3 regions of the Saccharopolyspora sp. SCSIO 74807 genome follow, and region 3 is predicted to be linked to each of the others. Evidence: riboswitches for the same ligand, from Rfam matches in the RefSeq annotation. Region 3 holds a riboswitch; each other region holds the start of a gene.
What was found. Region 3 has a riboswitch for cobalamin ahead of V1457_RS25525 (ABC transporter substrate-binding protein). Riboswitches for the same ligand answer to the same signal wherever they lie in the genome.

Region 1 (4,274 bases), 1.3 Mb from region 3:
GCCGTCCTCCAACATGCCCAGCGCCTCGCGCAGGCCGGGCAGCGCGGCGGACTGCCCGCCCCACATCTGCCGCGCCCGCAGCATCGCCAGCACCAGGTTCACCCGCGGCTCACCGGTCGGCGCGCCGCCGAGGATGTGCAGGCCGTCGCGGATCTGCGCGTCCTTGATCTCGCAGAGCCAGCCGTCGACGTGCAGCAGCATGTCGTCGAATTCGGCTTCGTGCGGGCGTTCTTCCAGCCCGAGGTCGTGGTCGAGCTTCGCGGCCTGCATCAGCGTCCAGATCTGGCTGCGGATCGCGGGCAGCTTCGCCGGGTCCATCGCGGAGATCTGCGCGTGCTCGTCGAGCAGTTGCTCCAGCTTGGCGATGTCGCCGTAGCTCTCCGCGCGCGCCATCGGCGGCACCAGGTGGTCCACCAGCGTGGCGTGCACCCGCCGCTTGGCCTGCGTGCCCTCACCGGGGTCGTTGACCAGGAACGGGTAGATCAGCGGCAGGTCGCCCAGCGCCGCGTCCGGCGCGCAGGACGCCGACATGCCCGCGGTTTTGCCCGGCAGCCACTCCAGGTTGCCGTGCTTGCCCAGGTGCACCATCGCGTGCGCGCCGAACTCGTGGTTGAGCCAGCGGTAGGCGGCCAGGTAGTGGTGGCTCGGCGGCAGGTCCGGATCGTGGTAGATCGCGATCGGGTTCTCGCCGAAACCGCGCGGCGGCTGCACCATGATCACCACGTTGCCCGCGCGCAGCGCGGCGAGCACGATCTCGCCGTCCGGGTCGTGCGAGCGGTCCACGAACTGCTCGCCAGGCGGCGGACCCCAGTGCTGCTCGATGCTCTCGCGCAGGTCCGCGGGCAGCGTCGCGTACCACTCGGCGTAGCGCTTGGCCGGAATCCGCACCGGATTCCCGGAAAGCTGCTCCTCGGACAACCAGTCCGGGTCCTGCCCACCCGCCGCGATCAGCGCGTGCACCAGCGCGTCACCGTCCTGCGCGGCGACGCCGGGCAGCGCGTCCGGGCCGTCGGCCGGGCCGATGTCGTAGCCCGCGTCGCGCAGCGTGGCCAGCATCTTCACCGCGCTGGCCGGGGTGTCCAGCCCGACCGCGTTGCCGATGCGGGAGTGCTTGGTCGGATACGCCGATAGCATCAGCACCAGCCGCTTGTCCTGCGGCTGCACGTGCTTGAGCTGCGCGTGCCGTACCGCGGTCCCGGCGACGCGCGCGGTGCGCTCCGGATCGGCGACGTAGACCGGCAAGCCCTCGGAGTCGTTCTCCTTGAACGAGAACGGCACCGTGATCAGCCGCCCGTCGAACTCCGGCACCGCCACCTGCGTGGCCATGTCCAGTGGGGACAGTCCCTCGTCGTTCTCCTCCCACGCCGCGCGGCTGGAGGTGAGCGTGAGCCCTTGCAGGATCGGGATGTCCAGCTCGGCCAGCGCACCCACGTCCCACGCCTCGTCGTCGCCACCGGCCTGCGCGGTCGCGGGTTTCGTGCCGCCCGCCGCGAGAACCGTGACGATCAGCGCGTCCGCCTGCTCGAGCGTGTCTAGCAGTCCCGGCTCCGGAGCGCGCAGCGAGGCGCAGAACACCGGCAGCGCCTGCCCACCGGCGTCCTCAATGGACTCCGAGAGCGCGTGCGCGAACGCGGTGTTCCCGGCCATGTGGTGCGCGCGGTAGTACAGCACCGCCACCGTCGGGCCCTCGGTGCGGCGCGGCTCGCGTTCCAGCACGCCCCACTTGGGAGTCTCCACCGGCGGCTCGAAGCCGTGTCCGGTGAGCAGGATCGTGTCCGACAGGAAGTGGAACAGCTGCGTCAGGTTCTGCGGCCCGCCCTGGGCGAGGTAGCTGTGCGCCTGCGCGCAAACCCCGCCGGGCACCGTGGAGCACTCCATCAGCTCCGCGTCCGGGGCCTGCTCGCCGCCGAGCACCACCACCGGCCGCGGCCCGGCCAGCAGCGCGTCCAGGCCCTCCTCCCAGGCGCGGCGGCCGCCGAGCAGGCGGACCACGACGAGGTCGACGCCTTCCAGCAGCGGCGGCAGGTCGTCCACGCCGAGCCGGGCGGGGTTGCCGAGCCGGAACTGCGCGACACCGGAGTCGGCGTTCGCGGCGCGCGCGCTCAGCAGATCGGTGTCCGATGTGGACAGCAGCAGGATCACGCGGCACGCTCCCCGTTTCGCGGGGACACGGACGTCGCAGGACGCATGGTCAACCTTCCTCGGGGTCGTCCGCCCCGGAGTCGTCGGGCACCCGGTCGTCGGGCCCCGGCTGGCAGGCATGGCGGCGGCGGAGTGTCCTGGCTCCCGGATCGCTGCTCGCCCCGGCCTTCCCGCCCGCAGGCAGTGGCCGCCGTTGCCCGCAGGCAGTGGCCGCGAAGTGCTCGACTTCGCCCATCGGAGTCCGCTCCCCGGTGACAGTGGCGGGACCGCGCCGGATTCGCACCGGCTTCCTCCACTCGTCGCCGTCGACCACTCTCCGCAACGCCGCGATCGTTAGTCAAGTGCGGCGTGGTGAAGCGCTCGTGTTTTGCCCCCGCAACCACCCCTGGTCGTAGTATCGACGATCGCCGGTGTGCGCCGATGGTCCGCGCGCTACCGAGCGCCGACGCCGTGCGCAGCGGATTCCGGTGTCGGGACGACCACGATCAGTGAAGGCGGGAAGCTGTGCCGGAACGAGCCGAGCCCGATGCGTGCCCCGGCGCGCTGCGGGTGCACGAGGCCGCGGACGGCGGACTGGCCCGGGTGCGGGTGCCCGGCGGGCGGCTGACCGCGCACCAGGTGCGGGCGCTGGCCGATGCTGCGCAGCTCGGCGACGGCGGGTGGGAGCTGACCTCGCGGGCGAACCTGCAGGTGCGCGGGCTGGCTTCCGGGGCGGAGTTCGCCGGGCGGCTCGCCGGCGCGGGATTGCTGCCGTCCGCGACGCACGAGCGAGTACGCAACGTGATCGCCTCGCCCGGTAGCGACGGCGCACTGGACGTGCACGCGGTGTCGCGGGAGCTCGACGAGCGGTTGTGCGCGGTTCCGGGCTTGGCCGAGCTGCCCGGCCGGTTCCTGTTCACTGTGGACGACGGGTGCGGTGACGTCACGGGGTTGCGCGGTGACGTCGGGTTGTTGCCGGTGGGTGACTCGGTCGCGGTGCTGCTTTCGGGCGTGGACAAGGGGATTCGGGTCACGGCGGATGCTGCCGCGCAGGCCGCGGTGCTGGCCGCGGAGGCGTTCCTGGCCGAGCGGGCGCAGCAGCGAGCGGCGAGCTGGCGGCTCGACGAACTCACCGATGGTGCTTCGCGCGTCACCCAGCGGGTCCTCGCTGCGCTGGGGATTTCCGCGGCAGAGCCGGTCGCCGTGCCCGACGAGGTGGTGCCGACGCACGCCCACCTCGGGCGCCGGCAGCTCGGCGACGGGCGAGTGAGCGTCGCGGCCGGGGCTCCGCTGGGCCGGTTGAGCCCGGCCCAGGTCGCCTGCGTCAGCGCCGCGGCGGAAGTCGCCGGGCAGCTCCGGCTCACTCCGTGGCGGACCCTGGTGCTGCCGGGAATCCCGCGCGGCGAAGCCGCAACGCTACTGTCCGAACTGGACTCCGCGGGGCTGGTCGTGGACGAGTCCGCGCCACTGGCCGGAATCACCGCGTGCACCGGCAGCCCCGGCTGCGCGAAATCCTTGGCGGACGTCCGCACGGACGCCGCGCGCACCGCGCGTCCCGGGGAGCTGCCGGTGCACTGGGCGGGCTGTTCCCGCCGGTGCGGGCGGCCCGCGGGTCGCGGAGTGGAAGTGCTGGCCACCGAGGCCGGCTACGAGGTCGGCGGGAAACCGGCCGGCAGCGAACCGACCGCCGCGCTCGAAGCGGCACGGAGGGCACTGTGAACACCGGTCGCTACGAGTACGTCCGCGAAGGCCCGGAGATCTACCGCCGTTCCTTCGCCACGATCCGCGCCGAGGCCGAACTGGACGGGATGCCGCCGGAGGTCGCCGGGGTCGCGGTCCGCATGATCCACGCTTGCGGCATGGTCGACCTGGTCGCCGATCTGGCCTGGTCGCCGAACGCGGTGCTGGCCGCTCGCAAGGCGTTGCGCGCGGGCGCGCCGGTGTTCTGCGACGCGGAGATGGTCGCCGCCGGAATCACCCGGCGCCGCCTCCCGGCCGCCAACGACATCGTCTGCACCCTCGGTGACCAGCGAGTTCCCGAGCTGGCGCAGCAACTCGGCACCACCCGCAGCGCCGCCGCGATGGAGCTGTGGGCCGACCGCCTGGAAGGTTCCGTCGTGGCCGTGGGCAACGCGCCGACCTCGTTGTTCCGG
Region 2 (4,274 bases), 120 kb from region 3:
GGGCGTTGCGGGACCGGCGGCCGCGGGAGCGCGCGGTGTGGTGGCAGTCCCCGGCCGTGCTGGGCTCGCTGGCGCTGGGGCTGGTCGTGCTGATGTCGGTCGGCCTGGTGCTCGTCTACTGAAGCGGAGGTGTGCGATGCCGAAGCGGCGGATCTTCGACCTGCGGGTGCTGATCGGCGCGGTGTTCGTGATCTACGGCATCGCGCTCGGCGTGGCCGGGTTGTTCGACGGTCCGGCGGATCTGGCGAAGTCGGGCGGCTTGCCGATCAACCTGTGGAACGGCGCGGGAATGCTCGCGCTGGGCGTTTTCTTCTTGCTGTGGGCCAGGTTCGGCCGCGGCGAGGGGCGCCCGGAGGACACCTCAGCGCAGTGATGCTCACAACCGCAGGTGCATCACGTGCAGGCCGACGTAACCCCGCGCGGGATCGTGGAACGCTTCCGGCACCGTCCCGATGATCTCGAATCCGAGGGACTCGTAGAGCCGGATCGCACCGGTGTTGGTCTCGGTGACCGCGTTGAACTGCATCGCCCGGAACCCGGCCGCCCGCGCCCAATCCAGGCTCTCCTCGCACAGCCGCCGCCCCACGCCGCGTCCGGCGTGGTCCGGGTCGACCATGTAGCTGGCGTTGGCCACGTGCGAGCCGGGGCCGTGCCGGTTCGGCTGCATGTGCGCGCTGCCCAGGATCGTGCCGCCGTCGGCGACGGCGACGGTCGCGCGGTCCGGGGCCGGGCTCAGCCAGGCCCGCCGGGCTTCGGCGCTGCTCATGTCGGGCGGGTAGGTGTAGGTCTCGGCCGCGGCGACGATGCGGTGGAAGAACGGCCAGATCAGCGGCCAGTCCTCGGCTGTTGCTTCCCGGATGAACATGTGCCGATCCTCGCACCGCCGGAATCACGATCCACTCCTGCGCTGGCAACGGCGGTTCGCCGCGCTGTTTCCAGTGAGTACCGAAAGTGACGACATCGTTACACTCCGGAGCAAGTGTTCTTGATCGGGGCTGGATGCTGCTCTTCGCGGCAAGCCTTCGGCCGGCTGGTCCGATGAGTTTTGCCACCGGCATCGGTCCACCCCCTGCGTAGGCACTTGTTCGACAGGGAGCGACGATGAATCTGCCCGAGATCGTTTCGCCGGAGCAGTGGCGCGCGGCGCGCGTGCGGCTGCTGGCGCAGGAGAAGGCCGCGACGAAGGCGCGCGACGCGCTCAACGCCGACCGCAGGCGGTTGCCGATGGTGCGGGTCGAGTCCGATTACCGGTTCCACGGTCCGGACGGTGAGCTGCGATTGCCCGACCTGTTCGACGGCCGCCGCCAGCTCGTCGTGTACCACTTCATGTTCGACCCGGAGTGGGACACCGGTTGCCCGAGCTGTTCGGCGTTCGTGGACCAGCTCGGCGACCTCACGCACCTGCGCGCCCGGGACACCAACCTCGTCGCGGTCTCCCGCGCGCCCTGGGAGAAGATCGAACCGTTCCAGCGCCGGATGGGCTGGACGGTGCCCTGGTACTCGTCGAACGGCACGCGGTTCAACCACGACTTCCACGTGACGCACGACGAGTCGGTGCGGCCGATCGAGTACAACTACCGCAGCAAGCAGGAACTCGACGAGGCCGGCGTCGGCTACTACCTCGGCGACTCGCAGCCGTTCGAGCTGCCCGGCCTGAGCGTGTTCCTGCGCGACGGGGACGCGGTGTTCCACACCTACTCGACCTACGCACGCGGCATGGACGGGCTCGGCAGCACCACGAGCCTGCTGGACCTGACCCCGCTCGGACGCCAGGAGGAGTGGGAGGAACCGAAGGGCCGCGCCACCGAATACGGCGCCCCGGCGGGCAGCGATCGAGTCCTTTACCACGACGAGTACTGACCCGGTGACCGTGCGCGCGACGCCGCCCAGGACTCAGGAAGGGGCGGCGTAACGCCCGTCGCAGCAGCCGGGTGGTTTCTTGACAAGACCTGATCCGCCTTGAAAGCTTGTCGCGCAGTCCATTGCGACGGTGCGCAGGAAGCCCGGTGCGAATCCGGCGCGGTCCCGCCACTGTGAATGGGGAGTTCCGTCCACTCGGGCCACTGCCGGTGCTCGGTGGGAAGGCCGGGCGGAGCGTCGATCCATGAGTCAGGAGACTGGCGCCGTCGCAGCAGATTCGACGGGGTCGCGGAGCCCCGGAGGAGGTTTCCCGTGCGCCCGAGCGCCGTTCCCGCACCTGGTACGTCTGCCGCCGTTCGACCGGCGTGAGCGCCGTGATCGGCCGCAGACGGCTGCTCGCCGCGGCCGCGGGCGCGTTCGCCGCGGTGCCGCTGGTTTCCTGCACCGGTTCGGGCGGGTCCGCGGGCCGGTTGCGCGTGGCGTTCCCCGCGGGCGGCACCACCGAATCCCTCGACCCGCACACCGGTTCGCTGTTCGTGGACCAGGCCAGGGCGAAAGCGCTGTTCGACACGCTGGTCGGCTACGCCGACGACATGAGCGTGGTCCCGCGGCTGGCCGAGTCGTGGGCACCGGACGCGACCGGAACCCGCTGGCGGATCCGGTTGCGCCCGGCGAAGTTCCACGATGGACGGCCGGTCACCGCCGATGACGTCCTCTACACCTACCGTCGCATCGCCGACCGCAGCACCGGCGCGCAGGCGCGCTCGCACTTCGCCGACGTCGATTTCGCCGCCAGCAAGGCGTTATCGGCGACCGAGCTGGAACTCGTGCTCGGCGGCCCGAACTTCGAGTTCCCCGCGGCGTGGGGCGCGCCGAGCACCGAGATCGTGCCCGCGGGGACCACTGACTTCAGGCAACCCGTCGGTTCCGGGCCGTTCCGGTTCGTGTCCTTCCAGCCGGGCGGCCCGGCCGTGTTCGCCCGCAACGAGCAGCACTGGTCCGGCCCGCCGGTGCCCGCCGAGCTGGAATTCGTGCCGGTGGAGGAGGAAAGCGCGCGGGTGACCGCGCTGCTTTCCGGGCAGGTGCACTACGCGCACGACGTGAGCGCCAACTCGGTTCGGCTGCTGGAGCAGGACGGGCGCGCGCGGGTCTTCTCCGAGCCGCACGGCACGATGCAGGCCGTTCTGCTCAAAGTGGACCGTCCGCCGTTCGCGGATCCACGGCTGGTGCAGGCGGTCCGTGCCGGGGTGGATCGGCGTGCGCTGGTGGACATCGCGTTGAGCGGGAAGGGCCGCGTCGGCAACGACCTGTTCGGCCTGGGTTTGCGCTATTACCCGCGTGATCTGCCGGAACCGGTGCGGGACGTGCAACTGGCGCGCTCGCTGGTGCGGCAGGCCGGGGCCGAGGGGCTGAGCTGGGAATTGCGCACCAGCACCGCAGATCCGTACTTCGAGTCCGCGGCGAGCTTGATCGGCCAGCAGCTCGGCGAGATCGGCATGACGGTCACGCCGCGGATGATGCCTTCGGAGACCTACTACTCGGACATCAAGAAGCAGGGCGTCGCCGCGCACAGCCGGACGGCCGCGCTTCCGCTGCCGACCTTCCTCGGTCAGCGCATGATCTCCACCGCAGGCAACAACAACTACACCGGCTACCGCAATCCCGAGTTCGACGCGCTCTACTACCGCGCACTGTCCACTGCGGACGAAAAGCGGCGCGCCGAGCTGCTCGCTTCGGCGCAGCGCCTCGCCCGGGAGCAGAGCGGGATGCTGGTGTGGGGCTTCAGCGGTTGGAACGTCGCGACCGCGGACGGCGTCACCGGTGTCCGGGCGGCGCCGCCGAATTCCCTGGACTGGGCGCGTTTCGACCGGGTGAGCCCGGGTTGAGCGCGCTCGCCGCACCCGGCAGGGGAGCGGTGCTGCTCGCAACCCGGCTGGGCATCGCGCTGGGCCAGATCGCGATCGTCGCGGTCGCCGTTTTCGCGCTGACCGCACTGCTTCCCGGCGACACCGCGGTGGTGTTGCTGGGCGAGCAGGCCGATTCCGGGCAGGTCGCCGCGCTGCGGGAACGGCTCGGTCTGGACGAGCCGCTGGGGCAGCGATTCCTTAGCTGGGCAGCCGGAATCCTGCACGGTGACCTCGGAACGTCGTTGCGCACCGGCATTCCGGTGGCGACCGAGCTCGGCCAGCGGGCGGCCACCACGCTGGTGCTGGCGTTGCTGACGCTGGCCGTCGTGCTGCCGCTGGCACTGTCCGCCGGTGTCCTCAGTGGACTTCGCGCTGGCACGAAGTTCGACCGGGCGGTGAACTTCGCGGTGGTGCTGCTGAACTCGGTGCCGGAGTTCGCCGTTGCGCTGCTGCTGGTCGGCGTGCTCTCGGTGCAAGCGGGCCTGTTGCCCGCCACCGCGGTCGGGT
Region 3 (4,274 bases):
CCAACGGCGGTGTCCGAGTCCGTCCAGCCCGGTGCGCGCCAGGGCGCGCGCGATGATCTCGGCGTCCTGCGGCCCGCTGCCGCCCCAGCCGCCGCGATGCGGCGTGCGGCCGAGCGCGACGACTTCGGCGACGGTCAGATCGACCTCGGTGGACACCTGCTGTTCCACCACGGCGATCCGCCGCGCCAACTCGCGTCGTGACCAAGCCGCCATAGCTTGCCCGTCGATGTCGATCGCACCGGCGGAGGGCCTGCGCAGCCCTGCCAGCAGCCGCAGCAGCGAGGATTTCCCGGAGCCGTTCGGGCCGAGCAGCCCGAGCGTGCTGCCCGGTTCGGCGCGCAGGCTCACCCCGTCCAGGATGAGCGCGCCCCCGGCTGTCCACGACACCTCGCGCGCGGTCGGGCTCACGACACCCTCCCCCGCCGGACCAGCAGGACCGCGAAGGCAGGCACCCCGACCAATGCGGTGACCACGCCGACCGGAACCTCCTGCGGCGCGGCGATCGTGGTGGCCAGCACGTCCACCCACACCAGCAGGATCGCGCCGAGCACCGCGGTCACCGGCAGCAGCGCGCGGTGCCGCGGTCCGACCAGCAGCCGGGCCGCCTGCGGCAGCACCAGCCCGACGAAGCCGATCGCTCCCGCCGCTGCGACCAAGGTCGCGGCCAGCAGCGCGGTCACCACCAGCAGCAGCGCCCGCAGCCGTCCAACGTGGACTCCGAGAGCGGCGGCGGCGTCCTGGCCGAACGCGAAGGCGTCCAGCGAGCCCGCTTTCGCCAAGCACAGCACGAGGCACACCGCGCACACCACGCCCGCCAGCAGCACATCATCCCAGCGCGCACCGGAAAGCGAGCCCAGCAGCCAGAAGAGCACGCCGCGGGTCTGGTCGGCGTCCGCGGAGGTGATCACGATGTACGAGGTCAGCGCGGAGAACAGCTGCGTCCCGGCGACTCCGGCCAGCACCACGTGCCCGGCCGCGCCGCCTGCGGCCGTCGCCAGCAACATCACCAGCGCGAACGCGATCAGCGCCCCGGCGAACGCCCCGGCGGTGAGACCGACCGCCCCGGCCCCGAGACCGAGCACGACCACCGAGACCGCCCCGGTCGAGGCTCCCGCCGACACTCCTAACAGGAACGGATCGGCCAATGGGTTGCGCAGCAACGATTGCAGTACCGCCCCGCAGACTCCGAGCCCGGCTCCGCAGATCGCGGCCAGCGCCGCGCGCGGCAACCGCAGCTGCCACACGATGCCCTGCCCGATGCGGGAAACGCCGGTCTCGGCGAGCCCGAGCTTGCTGCCGACCACACCGGCGACGTCCACGACGGTGAGCTGCGCGGGCCCGAGCGTCACCGCGATCGCGGCCGACAGCAACAGGATCGGCACTCCGGCGAGGACGATGGCCGCCGCCGGTGCCCGGTTCGCCGTCAACGCCGGTCCAGTTCGACGAGTTTGTCCGCGAGCCGCTCGATCCCTTGCACAGTGCGGATGCTGACGTTGAGCTCGGTGCCGGTCATGCCCATCGACCGCCCGTCGCGCACCGCGGCCAGCCGGGACACCGCCGGGTCGGTGCGCAGGAAATCCCGTTTCGCGGCAAGGCCGTCGCCTTCTCCGCCGCGGGTCAGGTCGCCGAGCACGAGCAGGTCGGGATCGCGGGCGAGGATGTCCTCCCAGGACACTTGCGGCCACATCGACCGCGCGTCGTCGTAGGCGTTGCGCACGCCCAGCTCCCTGGCCATGATCGCCGGTGCACCGGTGGATCCCGCCACGTAGGGCGATTCCGTGCGGGCGAACCAGAACAGCACCGATGTGTCCTTGGTGGACTCCAACCGGTCGACCCGCTGCCGCGCGGCGGCCACCCGTTCGCGCAGCTGCGTGGTGAGCGCGCGCCCGCGTTCCGGAACGCCGAAGATGTCGGCGATCTCCTGCACTTCCCGGTAGATGTCGTCGAGCTCGACCGGTTCGGCCAGCGGCGCGGCCTCCGGGAAGCAGTTGCTCGGCGACAGGTATGTGGGCACGCCGAGTTCGCCGAACCGCTCGCGATCGGCGACGCCTTCGTCGGTGAACACGGCTTGATAGGCCCCGAGCACGATGTCCGGCTCGGTGCCCAGCACCGCCTCGTACGACGGATTGTTCTCGGCGAGCCGCGGCACCGTCGCGTTGGCCTGCGCCAACGCCGGATCCACCGGATCGGTCCAGGTCGCCGTGCCCACCATCCGGTCGGCCAGCCCGAGCGAGAGCATGATCTCGGTGGTGGACTGGTTCAGGCTCACCGCGCGCTGCGGCGGACCGTCCACAGTGACGTCGGTTCCGCAGTTGCGCAGCGTTTTCCCGCCTCCGGCGTCCTCTTTCGGAGCGGGTGCGGAACAGGAAGCGAGCACAACGGCGGCCAGCACCACCAGCCCGGCGCGCAACGCGCGGGCGCGAACAGCGAACACTGCTTTGCGATCCTCACCCCGGGCCCATGCGCGAAGCCCGGTCGGCCACGACCCGGCACCGCCTGCGGTCCGGGGAGCCAGCAGGTCTTCGGACTCGGGTTCGCACCGGACGGGGCCGCCTTCCCGGAACGGATCCAGTGGCATCGCCCCGCCCATCACCCCCACCGCTGCGCGTCAGTTCCGGCTTCCGACCGGATTCCCTGGCCACGTGGGCACGACTGGCTCGCCGAGCACCCTAACCGGACATACCACCGCGCGGACATGGTGACGTTCCTCGCGCCCGCTGACCGTGATCGGCCCGCTCCGGACTGCGACCGGTTGACCGGCGGCCATCGGCCAGAATAAGTTACCCGCCGGTAATGCCTGGTGTCCCAAGGAGTCCGCGATGTCCTCGACCGTGCAGATGTGGCGCAAGCTGGAGCCGAAGCCGCTGGGAACCCGGTTGTTCTCCTGGGCGGTGTGCCGACGCGCGCCGTACTTCAGCACCATCCGCCCGCACATCACCGAGATGCGTCCGGGCCGTTGCGAGGTGCGCGCGGCCAACCGCCGCCGGGTGCACAACCACCTCGGCACGTTCCACGCGATCGCCGCGTGCAATCTCGCCGAGGTCGCGGCCGGGATGCTGATGGAGGCGAGCCTGCCCGGCTCGCACCGCTGGATCCCCACGGGAATGACCGTCCGCTACCTCGCGAAAGCGAAAACGGACCTGCGCGGAGTCGCCGAGCTGGAGCTTCCGGAACTCTCCGACCAGCCCGCGGAGTGGGTCGTGCCGGTGCGGATTCTGGACGCCGCCGGCGACGCCGTCGTCACCGCCGACATCTCGATGCGCGTGTCCGCGAAGAAGGCTTGACGGGGGCCTGCGCGCGGCAGGCCCCCGCGGGCGTCAGTGCGCCGGGACCGCGTCCTTGGGCGCCGCGGCGAGTTCCTCTTCAGTGGCACTGGAAGTGCGGATGACCAGCGCCAGTCCGGCGCTGATCAGGTGCAGCACCGCGTAGATCCACAGCACGCCTTGGATGCCGAGGATTCCGATGAACGCCGTCCCGATCGCCGGCCCGAGTGCCTGGCTGGCGCCCGCGCCGAGCGTGTAGGTGGACATGACCTGGCCGGTGCGGTTCGGCGCGTGCATGGTCATCAGCGGCGGCAGCGGGACGTACCCGGCCATGCCGATCCCGAAGATCGCGCACGCGACCGCGACCAGCGCGTAGTTGTGCCCGAACGTGGCCGGCACGTAGTACAGCCCGAGGCAGGCGACCGCGGCGAGCACACCGCCGAACCAGACGATGGTCTGGCTCCCGCTCCACCGGTCGCCGACCGCGCCGAGCACGACCACGCCGACCAGGTTCGAGCCCATCATGATCATCAGGAGCGTGGACCACTCCTCGGAGCCGAACTCGACTTCCTGGATCAGGTACAGCGGCACGAACACCCACACGCCGAACTGCGAAGTGGTGTTGATCAGGCGCATCAGCGCGCCCATGCCGACCTTCGGCTTCTCGAACATGATCGTGACGCATCCGACGAGGGTCTGCACGACGCTCGCGCGTTCGGCGCCTTGGCTGAGTCCTTCGTAGCCGGAACGCTCCTTGAGCATCGTGAACACGATCGCCGAGCCGACCAGGATCAGCAGCAGCGACACCCACAGCGTCGGGTAGTAGCCGATGGTCGGCTTCAGCACCGAGACCGCGCCGGAACCCAGCACCGGGTATCCCATGGTGAACGAGAACCAGTACCAGCCGAGCGCCTTGCTGATCTGCTGCTTCGGCGCTCCCGCCATGACCCACACCAGGAAGCCGTAGGCGAACAGCGGGTAGCCGAGGCCGCGGATCCCGTAGGTGATCAG

Region 1: it holds a riboswitch for cobalamin, as region 3 does, so the genes downstream of both, cobN (cobaltochelatase subunit CobN) here and V1457_RS25525 (ABC transporter substrate-binding protein) in region 3, are expected to answer to the same signal.
Region 2: it holds a riboswitch for cobalamin, as region 3 does, so the genes downstream of both, V1457_RS26110 (ABC transporter substrate-binding protein) here and V1457_RS25525 (ABC transporter substrate-binding protein) in region 3, are expected to answer to the same signal.

Annotation. Positions count from the first base shown of each region.
Region 1 is NZ_CP146100.1:208,093-212,366, reverse strand. It holds gene cobN (cobaltochelatase subunit CobN) at 1-2,142, opposite strand, end outside; cobalamin riboswitch at 2,251-2,486, opposite strand; gene cobG (precorrin-3B synthase) at 2,647-3,840, shown strand; gene V1457_RS00945 (precorrin-8X methylmutase) at 3,837-4,274, shown strand, end outside.
Region 2 is NZ_CP146100.1:5,674,704-5,678,977, reverse strand. It holds gene V1457_RS26130 (sodium:solute symporter family protein) at 1-122, shown strand, start outside; gene V1457_RS26125 (hypothetical protein) at 137-373, shown strand; gene V1457_RS26120 (GNAT family N-acetyltransferase) at 377-865, opposite strand; gene V1457_RS26115 (DUF899 domain-containing protein) at 1,102-1,860, shown strand; cobalamin riboswitch at 1,954-2,141, shown strand; gene V1457_RS26110 (ABC transporter substrate-binding protein) at 2,226-3,746, shown strand; gene V1457_RS26105 (ABC transporter permease) at 3,743-4,274, shown strand, end outside.
Region 3 is NZ_CP146100.1:5,557,544-5,561,817, forward strand. It holds gene V1457_RS25515 (ABC transporter ATP-binding protein) at 1-408, opposite strand, end outside; gene V1457_RS25520 (iron chelate uptake ABC transporter family permease subunit) at 405-1,427, opposite strand; gene V1457_RS25525 (ABC transporter substrate-binding protein) at 1,424-2,434, opposite strand; cobalamin riboswitch at 2,496-2,672, opposite strand; gene V1457_RS25530 (hotdog fold domain-containing protein) at 2,820-3,284, shown strand; gene V1457_RS25535 (MFS transporter) at 3,318-4,274, opposite strand, start outside.